4 regions of the Sporosarcina sp. P26b genome follow, and region 4 is predicted to be linked to each of the others. Evidence: riboswitches for the same ligand, from Rfam matches in the RefSeq annotation. Region 4 holds a riboswitch; each other region holds the start of a gene.
The links. A riboswitch is a leader RNA that binds a small molecule or an ion and turns the genes downstream of it on or off. The one in region 4 is predicted to bind S-adenosylmethionine.
Positions count from the first base shown of each region.

Region 1 (3,137 bases), on a different contig from region 4:
TATTCGTCAACGGCATAATCCCAATAAAAATCGGTGTGTCCAAATGCTTCGTTGCTTCATATACTTCTATGATTTTTTCTTTTGTATAAACAGGTTGAGTGATAAAGTAGTCTGCGCCCGCTTCGATTTTCTTATCTAGCCGCTGTACGGCACGTTCCACTACGCGTACGTTCGGATTGAATGCTGCTGAAATAGAGAAGTTGGCTTTTTTGCGCAATGGCTTTCCAGAGAAGGAAATACCTTCATTCAACTTTTTGATTAATTGTATTAACTCCATACTGTTCACGTCATAAACGCTCGTAGCCCCTGGGAAATCTCCCACTTTCGTTGGGTCACCTGTTACCGCCAGCACATCCGTGATACCTAGTGCATCCAAACCCATCAAATGTGACTGCAATCCAATAAGATTATGATCGCGACATGTCAAATGAACGAGCGGGCGAATATTGTGTTGCATTTTAATGATTGAGCCCATCGCCATATTACTGATACGAGGGGAGGCAAGTGAGTTGTCCGCCATTGTGATCGCGTCAACGCCTGCATCGTATAATACGTTCGCGCCTTTGACATAATCTTCTGTCTCTAAATGGCGCGGTGTATCCAACTCTACAATCACCGTACGCTCTGTTTTGGCTTTTATGTGAAGCGGTTGGTGTTGTACAGGACTCGCTTCTTGGATGACGATAGGTTTTGACGGCTGTACGACTTTTTCTGTAATAGGCGCAAGTCTAGCTAACTGCGTTTTGGCTGCTTTAATATGTTTAGGCGTTGTACCGCAACATCCACCGATTAACCGAACCCCTTGATCGCGTAGTAGTACGGCAGCACGACCGAAATACTCTGCCTCTGATTCATAGACTATTCGTCCATCTTCTACGTCTAATAGGCTGGCGTTTGGATAAGCTGATAAAAATGCTTTTTTCGGTAACGTGACATTATCGAATGCTTGAATCGTGTGGTAAGGTCCTAAGCGACAGTTGACGCCTACAACGTCTGCACCGAGAGACTCAAGTTGGTGAAGAGCATCGTTTAATGAAAGTCCGTTTTGAAGTACACCGGGGTCATGCATAGAAACTTGTGCAATTAATGGCACGTCCGTAACTTTCTTTAATGTGCTAACAACAGATGCTAATTCTTCAAAATCATAATAGGTCTCCAATAAAAGACCGTCGGGATCACCTGTTAATAATGCGTTTGCTTGTTCTAATACGACTTTTTCTATTTCATCCAATGTCGCATCACTTTTACGAATGCCACGTAGACCGCCGATTGTGCCAAGAACGAATTGTCCGCCAGGTGCTGCTGCGCGCTTTGCGATTTGGATGGCTGCTTTATTGAATTCCGTCACATGACTCTCCAAACCATATCGGGCCAATTTAATCGCGTTAGCGCTGTATGTGTTCGTTTGGATGATATCTGCACCTGCTGCGATGTAGTCTTGGTGAATTTGCTCTATAATTTCGGGCTTTTCTATGTTTAGCTCTTCATAACAATAATCAATTCCGTAAGAATATAAAATCGTCCCCATTGCCCCATCTGCTGTTAGGACATTTGTTTGTAGTTTCTCTAGCAATGACATGTTCCCATCTCCCCTTTGCTTTTCTAATCAAAAAAAGCCTTCAAGTATATTAGAAGGCTTTGTAATCTCAATGACTAGTTCCCTCTCATCTTTTCAGTGCGTCAACTTGACAGACTGCTGGAAGTAGCACCTTGCCTAAACGGCTGGTTGCTGAAGCGTCGACGGGCCAGTCCCTCAGCTTCTCTTGATAAGATACGATTCTTATTCAATTATTTTGATTATTCTAACCACATCATAGCGGCTTTGTTGTTCTTCGTCAAGTGAACATTCAGTGAAGTTCGTAGTCGGGATTTGCAACATAGAGAAATTGCGATATTTATGATAAAGTTAAAGGAGTAAATTGAAAAGGTGAGGAATTATGCGGTTCTTTAAATACTCATTTCCAATCGCTGTTCTTGTAGGTACTCTTGCTTGGATCATGATAGGTAATAGTTACGAAGAAGTTACTTATGATATGCGCGTGTACATTACGATTGCAGCTGCAATATTTAGTGGTTTAATTTCAAGCGTTCTGTTCCGTAAAGAAAAGGAAGAACAGATTGATAAGAAGAAGTAGGCTGTCAGCATGATGCTGCAGTCTTTTTTTTATTTATTTTTAGAGTTAACTTAAGAATAAATAGTGTTGACACAAGATGAGTTAACCTCTATTATTTTTATGGTAACTAATATAAAAAGAGGTGACATGATGGCAACTGCAACAGAGAGTCGACCGGTCAGTAGATTCAATGCACTAACCATTGTATACAGTGGAATGTTCGCATCATTAATGATGATTGGTGCAAATATTACATCCTTCGTGCCGTTTTTAGTAGTTGGTGGAGTACCTATTACATTGCAAACGTTTTTCGCAATCTTGTCGGGACTATTACTCGGCAGCCGTCTAGGTGCGTTATCAATGACGGTGTATATGTTAATAGGGCTAGCGGGTGCACCGGTTTTCGCAAGATTTTCAGGCGGATTCGGTCAGATATTAAGTCCGACGTTCGGTTTTATTGTTACTTTCATTCTAATTGCTTATGTAGCGGGAAAGATTGTCGAGCGAAATCAGACCCTGCCTGCTTTTATTACCGCAGCGCTAGTCGCTACCGCAATCAACTACATACTAGGTACAAGTTGGATGTATTTTGCGTATAAGATGTGGGCTGCTGCACCCGAGGTGTTTTCTTATAAGATTGCATGGCTATGGATGATGCCTCCACTGCCAAAAGATCTAATTCTAGCTGTGTTGTCAGGCATGTTTGCGTTCAGAATATCAAAACACTTGAAAGTGAGGCGTACATTATAATGAATTACCAACAACTCGCTACTAGAGTACTAGAAGGACATGTATTAACCGACGAGGAATCACTTGCACTATTAAACAGCCCAGATGAAGATTTACTATTATTGCTGCATGCAACGTACTCGATTCGATCACATTATTTCGGAAATAAAGTAAAGTTGAATATGATCATCAATACGAAATCAGGTTTATGTCCGGAGAACTGTGGTTATTGCGCTCAGTCCATCGTTTCAAAAGCGCCTGTCGAAAAGTATGCAATGATGAAATCAGAAGAGA
Region 1 covers NZ_PDYW01000004.1:159,004-162,140, reverse strand. The annotation lists gene CSV69_RS06435 (bifunctional homocysteine S-methyltransferase/methylenetetrahydrofolate reductase) at 1-1,579, opposite strand, end outside; SAM riboswitch class I at 1,662-1,773, opposite strand; gene CSV69_RS06430 (hypothetical protein) at 1,938-2,135, shown strand; gene CSV69_RS06425 (biotin transporter BioY) at 2,262-2,864, shown strand; gene bioB (biotin synthase BioB) at 2,864-3,137, shown strand, end outside.
Region 1: another riboswitch for S-adenosylmethionine. It lies ahead of CSV69_RS06435 (bifunctional homocysteine S-methyltransferase/methylenetetrahydrofolate reductase); the one in region 4 lies ahead of metA (homoserine O-acetyltransferase MetA).

Region 2 (3,137 bases), on a different contig from region 4:
CAATTTGCCACCAGCAATTGTGATTAAGCCTGAAGCGGACGCCCAAATCTCATCTTTCCTTGAAACTTCGGATGCGCCTTTGCCCTTTTCATTGATCAAAGGCCGTAACCCAACCCAGCTGGATTCAATATCACTTGCTGAAATGGTCAACTTCGGAAAAATGAGTGCGATTGCGTCCATCAAATAATCGCGGTCGCTTACGGTCATTCGGGGATGAACCATATCCCCTTTGTAGTCAGTGTCTGTCGTCCCGACGTACGTTTTCCCGTCCCGTGGGATTGCCAACACCATCCGGCCATCTGGCGTGTCAAAGTAAACAATCTGATTCAAAGGGAATACACTTTGGTCGAAAACGAGATGAATGCCCTTCGTCAAACGAATTTCCCGTGCATCCAAGGAGTTGTCTTTCTCCCTCAATGTATCCACCCATGGACCGGCGGCGTTCACTATTGTTTTTGCGCGTATTTCACTAGTTTTGCCGCTCAATTGGTCAACTACGCTTACGCCTGCAACTTTTCCTTCATTGTAAATAAAATCGGTCACTTTTGTATAATTGAATACAGTCGCGCCTTGACTGACAGCTTCTTTCATCACTTCAATCGTCAGTCGGGCATCATCCGATCGGTATTCAACGAAACGGCCAGCCCCAAGTAACCCTTCAGCCCTGAGTTTAGGCTCCGCATGCAACGCTCTTTCTCTGGTCAACATGCTTTTTCGTTCTTCTTTTTTCACGCCCGCCAAAAAATCATAGACGCGTAAACCGATAGAGGTAGTGAATTTACCCATTGATCCGTCCTTATAAATCGGCAAAAGCAGCCACTCGGGCTTCGTCACATGGGGTCCATTTTCATAGACAACTGCCCGTTCCTTGCCTGTTTCCGCAACGATCTTCACTTCAAGGTTTTTCAGGTATCGCAAGCCGCCATGAATCATTTTTGTAGAACGGCTGGACGTCCCTGCAGCAAAATCCTGCATTTCCACAAGCACCGTTTTCATGCCACGGCTGGCAGCATCCAAGGCAATTCCAGCCCCCGTAATGCCGCCCCCGATGATTAATACATCAAATTCTTCTGCTTGTACTGTTGAAAGTACTTCACTTTTTAGTAACGCATTAGGATGTTCAGTCATTTTAGTTAAAGCCTCCACATATTTTATTCGTTCACTAATTATACTACAATTTAGATTACTAAATCTCTTGATTTACAAAACGTTTAGAAAATGCAATATGTGGTCAGTGTTTTAACTATTTGATGGGTTTCAATTAAATAGACAATGGGTAAAAGTCATGCTATAATTTCATATAACATTGTGCGAATCTAATGGTAATTAAAAATAATAAATATACTCTTATCAGGAGCAGGCGGAGGGAAAAGCCCGATGAAGCCCGGCAACCGACTCAATTGAGCACGGTGCTAATTCTTACAGCATTTATGCTGAAAGATAAGAAGTTGTGTGAAAAACCTCTTCTTAACTGAAGGGGTTTTTTTATCATCATAGACGATGCAGAAGGAGGATAAAACATGAATATATCAAGTAGTCATCAGGAACTGGCAACCTATGCATTCTTAGAATTCGATGAAATTGTGAAGTATGTTAAAAAGCGTGGCTTCTTTAGTGAACAAGAACAAGTTGTTGTGACGGAAGTAAGTGATGGGAAGATCAATCATGTTTATCGATTAACGGGAGAACAGAAGAGCTTGATACTCAAGCAGGCTGTACCTTACGCGAGGATTGTAGGAGAGTCAATGCCTATCCCGATCGACCGGGTCGTTCTCGAAGCAAAAGTATTACAGGAATACGATAACATCATTCCCGGTTCTGTTCCGAAAGTGCTCCATCTGGATGAAATCATGGCGATTGTTGTGATGGAAGACATGCATCCGATGGAAATGGGGCGCACAGCTTTGAATAATGGGACGGAATCTGCCATATTTGCTAGAGACATAGGTGTATTCAGTGCGAAAACGAGCTTTTATACGTCCGATTTCTACCTAGATCCAAAACTAAAGAAAGAGTTGAATGCCTCTTTTGCAAATCCGGCCATGCGAGAAATGACGGAAGAACTCTCTTTCGATTGTCCCTACAATATGCATGACAGCAATTTCTTTGAAGAAGGCTTGAAAAATGATGTGTTATTTCTGAGTCAAGACCACCGTTTACAGCTGGAAGTGGCGAAGTTGAAACGTAAATTCATGACAAAAGCAGATGCGCTCATTCATAGCGACTTACATAGTGGTGCCATATTTATGGGACAAGACAAAACAGTTGTTTTCGATACCGAGTTTGCTTGTTTTGGGCCGTTCGGGTTTGACATGGGGCATTTTATCGCGAGCCTACTGTTGAATGGCATCGGTCACCCTGAATTTAAAACGAAGCGCTATGAACAAGCGCGGGAAACCTGGTATGCGTACACAGAGACATTCGCACAAGTTTGGAGAGAAGAATCCAATGAGCCTTATACACAACTCGACGGTTTTCTGACGCATGTTATGGACGAAAGCTTTACCGATATGCTGGGGTATGCAGGATGCGAATTGGTCCGCCGCTCTATCGGTATTGCCCAAATTGACGATTTAAATTATGAACAAGATGAAGAAAAACGTATGGCCAGAAGGAAAAAAGTGTTGGAGCTCGGGAAGTATTTGATACTTAACCGTAATACAATACGCTCTCTCGAAGAATTGGAGAGCTGGTTCATCGACAGTAGTCACAAGGAGGAATTTTAATGGGAGTTACAGCCACTTATCTATTTCCGACACATCTAGAGCAAGAAAAAATAGCGGAGCAACATGCACTCGGGCTCACAATCGGGTCTTGGACAGACATTCCGCATCTTGAACAGCAGCAACTGAAGCACCATAAAGGTGAAGTCGTTTCTGTGGAAAAAGGGGAAGTGAAGGATATGGTAAAAATCTTTTATCCGTCCGCTAACTATTCGGCAGATCTTCCCGCGATTTTCACGACAGTCTATGGCAAGCTATCCTTTTTTGAAGGCTATGAATTAATCGATTTGGATTTTGGCAAACAATTGCTTGCACAATTTCCAGGTCCGCGCTTCGGTACAAAAGGAATTCGTGAACAGTTGAATGTCATGGATCGCCCATTGCTGAAAGCCATCTTCAAGGGAGTCATGGGAA
Region 2 covers NZ_PDYW01000022.1:3,641-6,777, forward strand. The annotation lists gene CSV69_RS13770 (glycerol-3-phosphate dehydrogenase/oxidase) at 1-1,128, opposite strand, end outside; SAM riboswitch class I at 1,345-1,447, shown strand; gene mtnK (S-methyl-5-thioribose kinase) at 1,521-2,726, shown strand; gene CSV69_RS13780 (2,3-diketo-5-methylthiopentyl-1-phosphate enolase) at 2,726-3,137, shown strand, end outside.
Region 2: another riboswitch for S-adenosylmethionine. It lies ahead of mtnK (S-methyl-5-thioribose kinase); the one in region 4 lies ahead of metA (homoserine O-acetyltransferase MetA).

Region 3 (3,137 bases), on a different contig from region 4:
CCTTCGTAGCATGATCGCAAACTCCGGGCTCGAAATGAAGAAGTTCTTCAACACAAGCGGCATGAAATATCGCGAGCTCAATTTGAAAGACAAACTACCTACCATGACAGACGACGAAAAGATCGCACTGCTCGCTTCAGACGGAATGCTCATCAAACGTCCACTCGTGTCGGACAACCAAAAAGTGACCGTTGGTTTCAATGAAACAACATTCGCAGAAACATGGAAGAAATGATCTAGAATCTTGTCTTTACGCGGGAACTATGGCAAACTAAAGATAGATAAACTATTATATTTTTGGAGGTAACGACATGAGCACACCAAAAGATTTACGTTATTCAGAAGAGCACGAATGGGTAAAAGAAGAAGACGGTAAATACCGTATCGGAATCACACATTTTGCACAGTCTGAACTAGGGGATATCGTATTCGTTGAACTCCCACAAGTTGGCGATCAATTGAAATCTGACGAGCCTTTCGGAAGCGTTGAATCAGTGAAAACTGTTTCTGAATTGTATGCTCCACTAACTGGTAAAGTTGTAGAAGTGAACGAAAACCTTGAAGACAGCCCTGAATTGGTTAACGAATCTCCATACGAAGGTGCATGGATGGTTGTAGTTGAAATCGATGACAAAGCTGAATTGGATGCGTTAATGACAGCTGAACAATACGAAGAAATGACAGCTGAATAATCATCACAAAGGAAAGCGCTGGAACGTCTCAGCGTTTTTTTTACACTCTAGGAGGAAGCGCATGGACCTGAAAGTTCTCATTGTAGAAGGCGGTTCGGATCGTAAGCGGTTAGTGCCGATCCTTGCAGAGCCTGTAGAGATTCTTTGTACGAATGGTACCATCAGTGCGTACCACATCGAAGAACTGCTTGAGCCGTACGAGCAACATGAAATCTTCATATTTTTGGATGCGGACGCGTCAGGTGAATCCATTCGAAAGCTGTTCAAACAACTGTATCCGGAAGCTAGACACCTATACACGGATCGTCTCTATCGTGAAGTGGAGACGACGCCTATCAAGCTATTGGCCAGCATTTTAGCTGCCGCCAATTTTAAAGTACATCCTAAATTTTTGGCAGGTGGAACACATGAATAATTGGTCAATCGAAGACTGGAAACATGCAAAGGCGGCGGAGCAAATAGCCGCTTTTTATTTATTTACACCTATGTGTGGTACCTGTGCAGTCGCTTCGAAAATGTTAACGGTAATAGAAGCGATGCGACCGGAATTGCCCATTGGAAAAGCGGATTTGAATTACGTCCAGGATATTGCAATCGAATATGAAGTAGAGAGCGTTCCTTGTTTGCTCATTCAACGAAAAGGCGAGCCGATAGAAAAAATTTACGCTTTTCAATCTGTACCTTATCTACTGGAGAAGCTCAGTTGACAATAGAATTCGAAGTATGGTATAAGTAGATAATCAATTGAATACGTAACTCTTATAAAGAGCGGTGGAGGGAAGTGCCCTATGAAGCCCGGCAACCGTCACATATGTGAAATGGTGCCAATTCACTCAAAGTGTAATGCTTTGATAGATGAGAGAAATGGTAACGTACATATGTATATACGTTGGACCTTTCTGCTCAACTGCAGGAAGGTCTTTTTAAATTAAAGGTGGTGCGGAAAATGATTCAACTAGCAAACGTTCATAAAAGGTTCCAATTGAACCGTTCAGAAATTGTCGCAGTAGATGATGTGACATTTGACATCGAAGAAGGAGAAATTTTCGGCGTCATCGGATACAGCGGAGCAGGTAAAAGTACATTGATCAGACTACTGAATGGTCTTGAAACTCCGACGTCCGGTAGTATTAAGATTAATGAACAGGAAATGACGACGTTAAAAGGTGCAGGCTTGCGCAATGCGCGACAGAAAATCAGCATGATCTTTCAACACTTTAATTTGTTGTGGTCGAGAACGGTAGAAGAGAATATCATGTTTCCTCTTGAAATCGCTGGCGTGAAGAAATCGGCACGCAAGCAAAAAGTCAAAGAACTAATTGATTTAGTTGGATTGACAGGACGCGAAAAGGCGTATCCATCACAACTTTCAGGCGGTCAGAAGCAACGTGTCGGTATTGCACGTGCCCTTGCAAATGATCCGGAAGTATTGCTTTGTGATGAAGCGACATCCGCACTCGATCCAGAAACAACGAATGCTATTCTGGATTTATTAACGGATATTAATGAACGTCTTGGACTGACAATTGTTTTGATTACGCATGAAATGCATGTCATTCGTAAGATCTGTAATCGGGTGGCGGTCATGGAAGCCGGAAAAGTGATGGAAATCGGTAACGTGTTGGACGTTTTCCAATCTCCACAGGCTGATATTACGAAGCGTTTCATTTCACAAGTGACAGATACTGGTGATACGGATGCAGCGATGGCTCATTTACAAGAAGAAGTACCTCAAGGGAAGCTAGTGAAGTTAGCCTTCATTGGAGAGCGTACGGAACAGCCAGTGCTTGCTGAGTTAATCCGTAAATTTCCAATTGACGTCAACATCGTACAAGGGAATATTTCGACTACGCGTGACGGCGCATATGGCACATTAGTACTTCAATTGGTAGGCGATACAGCGGTCATTGATGAAGCAATCGTCTTCTTAGATGCCAATGAAGTAAAGACGGAGGTGCTGCTACATGATTGAGCAATGGTTCCCGAATGTTGACTGGGACAAAATGTGGCTTGCGACAGGCGAGACGCTCTATATGTCCGCATACTCGACATTCTTTACGTTCGTTTTTGGTATCGCACTTGGACTTATATTGTTTTTGACTAGCCCAGGACAATTATGGGCTAATAAAATGATTAACGTTATTACTGGCGCGTTCGTGAATATATTCCGATCAATTCCATTCATCATTTTAATTATTTTACTTATCCCATTTACAAAGTTATTGTTTGACAGCATGCGTGGACCGAATGCGGCATTGCCTGCGTTAATCATCGGGGCGGCTCCATTTTACGGACGCATGGTATTGATCGCGTTGCAGGAAATCGATAAAGGGGTTATCGAAGCAGCTCGCTCAATGGGTGCCAAAACATCCACTATTATTTTCAAGGTCTTGTTGCCTGAATCGATGCCAGCATTGGTTTCTGGAATTACGGTGACATCTATTG
Region 3 covers NZ_PDYW01000016.1:628-3,764, forward strand. The annotation lists gene CSV69_RS12275 (arsenate reductase family protein) at 1-235, shown strand, start outside; gene gcvH (glycine cleavage system protein GcvH) at 312-692, shown strand; gene CSV69_RS12285 (toprim domain-containing protein) at 754-1,107, shown strand; gene CSV69_RS12290 (thioredoxin family protein) at 1,100-1,399, shown strand; SAM riboswitch class I at 1,449-1,554, shown strand; gene CSV69_RS12295 (methionine ABC transporter ATP-binding protein) at 1,639-2,664, shown strand; gene CSV69_RS12300 (methionine ABC transporter permease) at 2,657-3,137, shown strand, end outside.
Region 3: another riboswitch for S-adenosylmethionine. It lies ahead of CSV69_RS12295 (methionine ABC transporter ATP-binding protein); the one in region 4 lies ahead of metA (homoserine O-acetyltransferase MetA).

Region 4 (3,137 bases):
TCAAAAACTATTGTCAATTGCTTTCCTGCAAAAAACAGAAAACTACCAAATACGAACGTAAATAATGAATTATTTGTGAACGTTCGTGTTTTGGGCGTTAATCATAAAGATATATCATAATTTCGATTTAGTAAATGGAAATGGCATAAGTCGTCTGGAGAGAAGATGTACTAGTAAGCGTGCTATAGTGATCTTATACTATTCGTAAAAAGGAGTGTTTGGAATTGAAGAATTTAGAATCTCTAGAGCAGTTTGAGCAACTTAAACAACAAGAACGAGTCATTTTCTTATTCACTGCAGATTGGTGTCCGGATTGTAGAGTGATTGAACCATTCTTACCGACATTGGAAACGGAATTTGAGGAATATGAATTTGTTTCTGTTGATCGTGACGATTTCATTGATCTATGCAGTCAGTTAGATATATTCGGTATTCCGAGCTTCATAGCGTTTAGCGAAGGTACAGAAACAGGCCGGTTCGTTAGTAAAAACCGTAAAACTAAAGAAGAGATCGAAGAGTTTATTAATAGCCTGGCATAATTTACTGTTTTCACAGTTGAGATTATGGATATAACTAAACAAAGGACTGAAGACAACTATAAAAGTTGTTTTCAGTCCTTTTCTATTGAGCCACATGCTCCATTAGTTGTTATGTGCTTTATTTTGTGAAATCTTTCAATTGCTCCATAAGGATTTTTGCGCCCTGTGGACTAATGAATAGACCGTTTGACAATTGTTTATTTTCTTCCATCACTTCACCCGTGATGAAACATGCTCTGTTGACTTGATATTTTCTCAAAATAATCCTATCATCCTCTGCGAAAATTTCGATAGGATCACCCTTATCAATCGACAAAGAATTTCGAAGTTCTTTTGGAATCACAATCCTACCGAGATGATCTACTTTACGAACAATACCTAAAGACTTCATAAGCTCCTCCTCGAAGAAATGTAGTTGGTAATTTCTATTATACACAAAAATATGCTATCTACAATTTACAAAACTTGAACGCGCAGAACAATTTGATAATTCTGCTATACAATTAAATTATTAATGCTATAATAGTCAGTAATTAAATATTTCTTATCAAGAGAAGCTGAGGGAATTGGCCTGATGAAGCTTCAGCAACCTCTGTGCAAACAGGAAGGTGCTACCTCCAACAAGATTGTTGTCTTGAGAGATAAGAACGGTGAACGGTCAACCCTCATTTTCTTATCCAAGAGAAATGAGGGCTTTTTGTATAGAAATAGTAATAATAGATCTTCAAGGGGGAAATAGCATGCCGATTAACATACCAAAACATCTACCAGCAGGGGAATTACTGAAAGAAGAGAAAATCTTTATTATGGATGAAGAACGTGCGACCGCACAGGATATCCGTCCGATTAACATATTGATTTTAAACTTGATGCCTGAAAAAGAGAAGACAGAATTACAATTGCTTAGATTGCTTGGAAATACACCATTACAAGTAAATGTTACATTTCTTAATACGGCTACCTACGTTTCAAAAAACGTCAGTCAGAATCATCTAGAAACCTTCTATACTACGTTTGAACATGTCAAAAACCGTCGTTTTGACGGCATGATCATTACAGGTGCCCCAATCGAACTTCTACAATTCGAAGATGTAGTGTATTGGAAAGAGTTAGAGGAAATCATGGAGTGGACAAAAACGAATGTAACGTCTGTACTTCATATTTGTTGGGGTGCACAAGCGGCACTTTATCATCATTACGGAATTGACAAGTTTGAGTTGACGAAGAAATGTTTTGGAGTATTTTCACATGACATTACCGATCCGACAGTGAACTTGGCACGCGGATTCAATGATGTATTTGTAGCACCACACTCACGTCATACGGGGGTGCCATTAGAAGAAATAAAGAATCATCCCGAATTGACATTACTTTCTGCTTCTGAAGAGGCAGGTGCATTCATTGTAATCTCGAATGATGCAAAGCATATTATGGTCACGGGACATTTAGAGTACGATGCACACACATTAGGGGATGAATACACGCGTGATATAGAAAAAGGAGCAGATATTGATGTTCCAGAAAACTATTATCCGAATGATGACCCGACAAATGAGCCTTTAAATACTTGGCGCTCTCATACCCATTTATTATTCTCCAATTGGCTCAATTACTATGTCTACCAAAAAACTCCTTACAACTGGAGTTAAAAGAATTGTTGTATAAATTCCTATAGTTTGCACATACTCCGACTACTGGAGGTGTATGCAGTGAACATAGATGAATTTTGGGAATTAGCTTTTTGGGAAATGACTTTACGAACGGTGATTTCATTTATTGTGCTGTTGATTTTAGCGCGTTTCATGGGGAAGAAACAAGTGTCTCAATTGACGTTCTTTCATTATGTGACAGGCATAACAATCGGTTCGATTGCAGCCAATTTGGCAGGAGAGTCTGAAACGCCATTCTTAAATGGTTTATATGGAATGGTTTTATGGGCAGTATTAACAATTCTTGCTAACTTTTTATCATTCAAATCCATCAAGCTTCGCGTATTACTCGATGATAAACCGATGATTGTCATACAGAATGGAAAAATTCTAGAAGGTTCCATGCGTAAATTACGGTTAAGTTTCAATGATCTAAATATGATGCTACGCGAGCAGTCGGTATTTTCGGTAAAGGATGTCAATTACGCGATATTTGAAACGAATGGTAACTTGAGCGTCATGCTGAATACCGGTGAGAAGTATGCGACAAAAAAAGATGTCAAGGCCCCATCACCACCGCCAAAGTATATTCCGACTGAGATTATTACTAACGGGAAAGTAGAAGAGAAAAATATGCGAGAACTTCAATTGACCGATACTTGGCTAACCGAACAATTAAAAAAACAGGGGATTTCCAAGCCTGAGCATGTGCTCTATGCGGAAATTCAGACAGATGGCAGTTTATATATTAATACATTAAAATCAACTTAACGTGAAAAGTCCTGAAATAATCAGGGCTCTTCGCGTTTGTTTTATTTTATAATATTTCCCAGTTTCTTTGTTTGGCTATGGCCGTAAGTTTTTCATCTGGACGAACTGCTACAGGATGTCCGACTTGTTCTAAGACTGGAAGATCTGAAATGCTGTCACCATAAGCAAAGCTATTATC
Region 4 covers NZ_PDYW01000001.1:85,612-88,748, forward strand. The annotation lists gene CSV69_RS00460 (thioredoxin family protein) at 225-539, shown strand; gene CSV69_RS00465 (AbrB/MazE/SpoVT family DNA-binding domain-containing protein) at 658-930, opposite strand; SAM riboswitch class I at 1,081-1,187, shown strand; gene metA (homoserine O-acetyltransferase MetA) at 1,280-2,188, shown strand; gene CSV69_RS00475 (YetF domain-containing protein) at 2,255-2,959, shown strand; gene CSV69_RS00480 (HAD family hydrolase) at 3,006-3,137, opposite strand, start outside.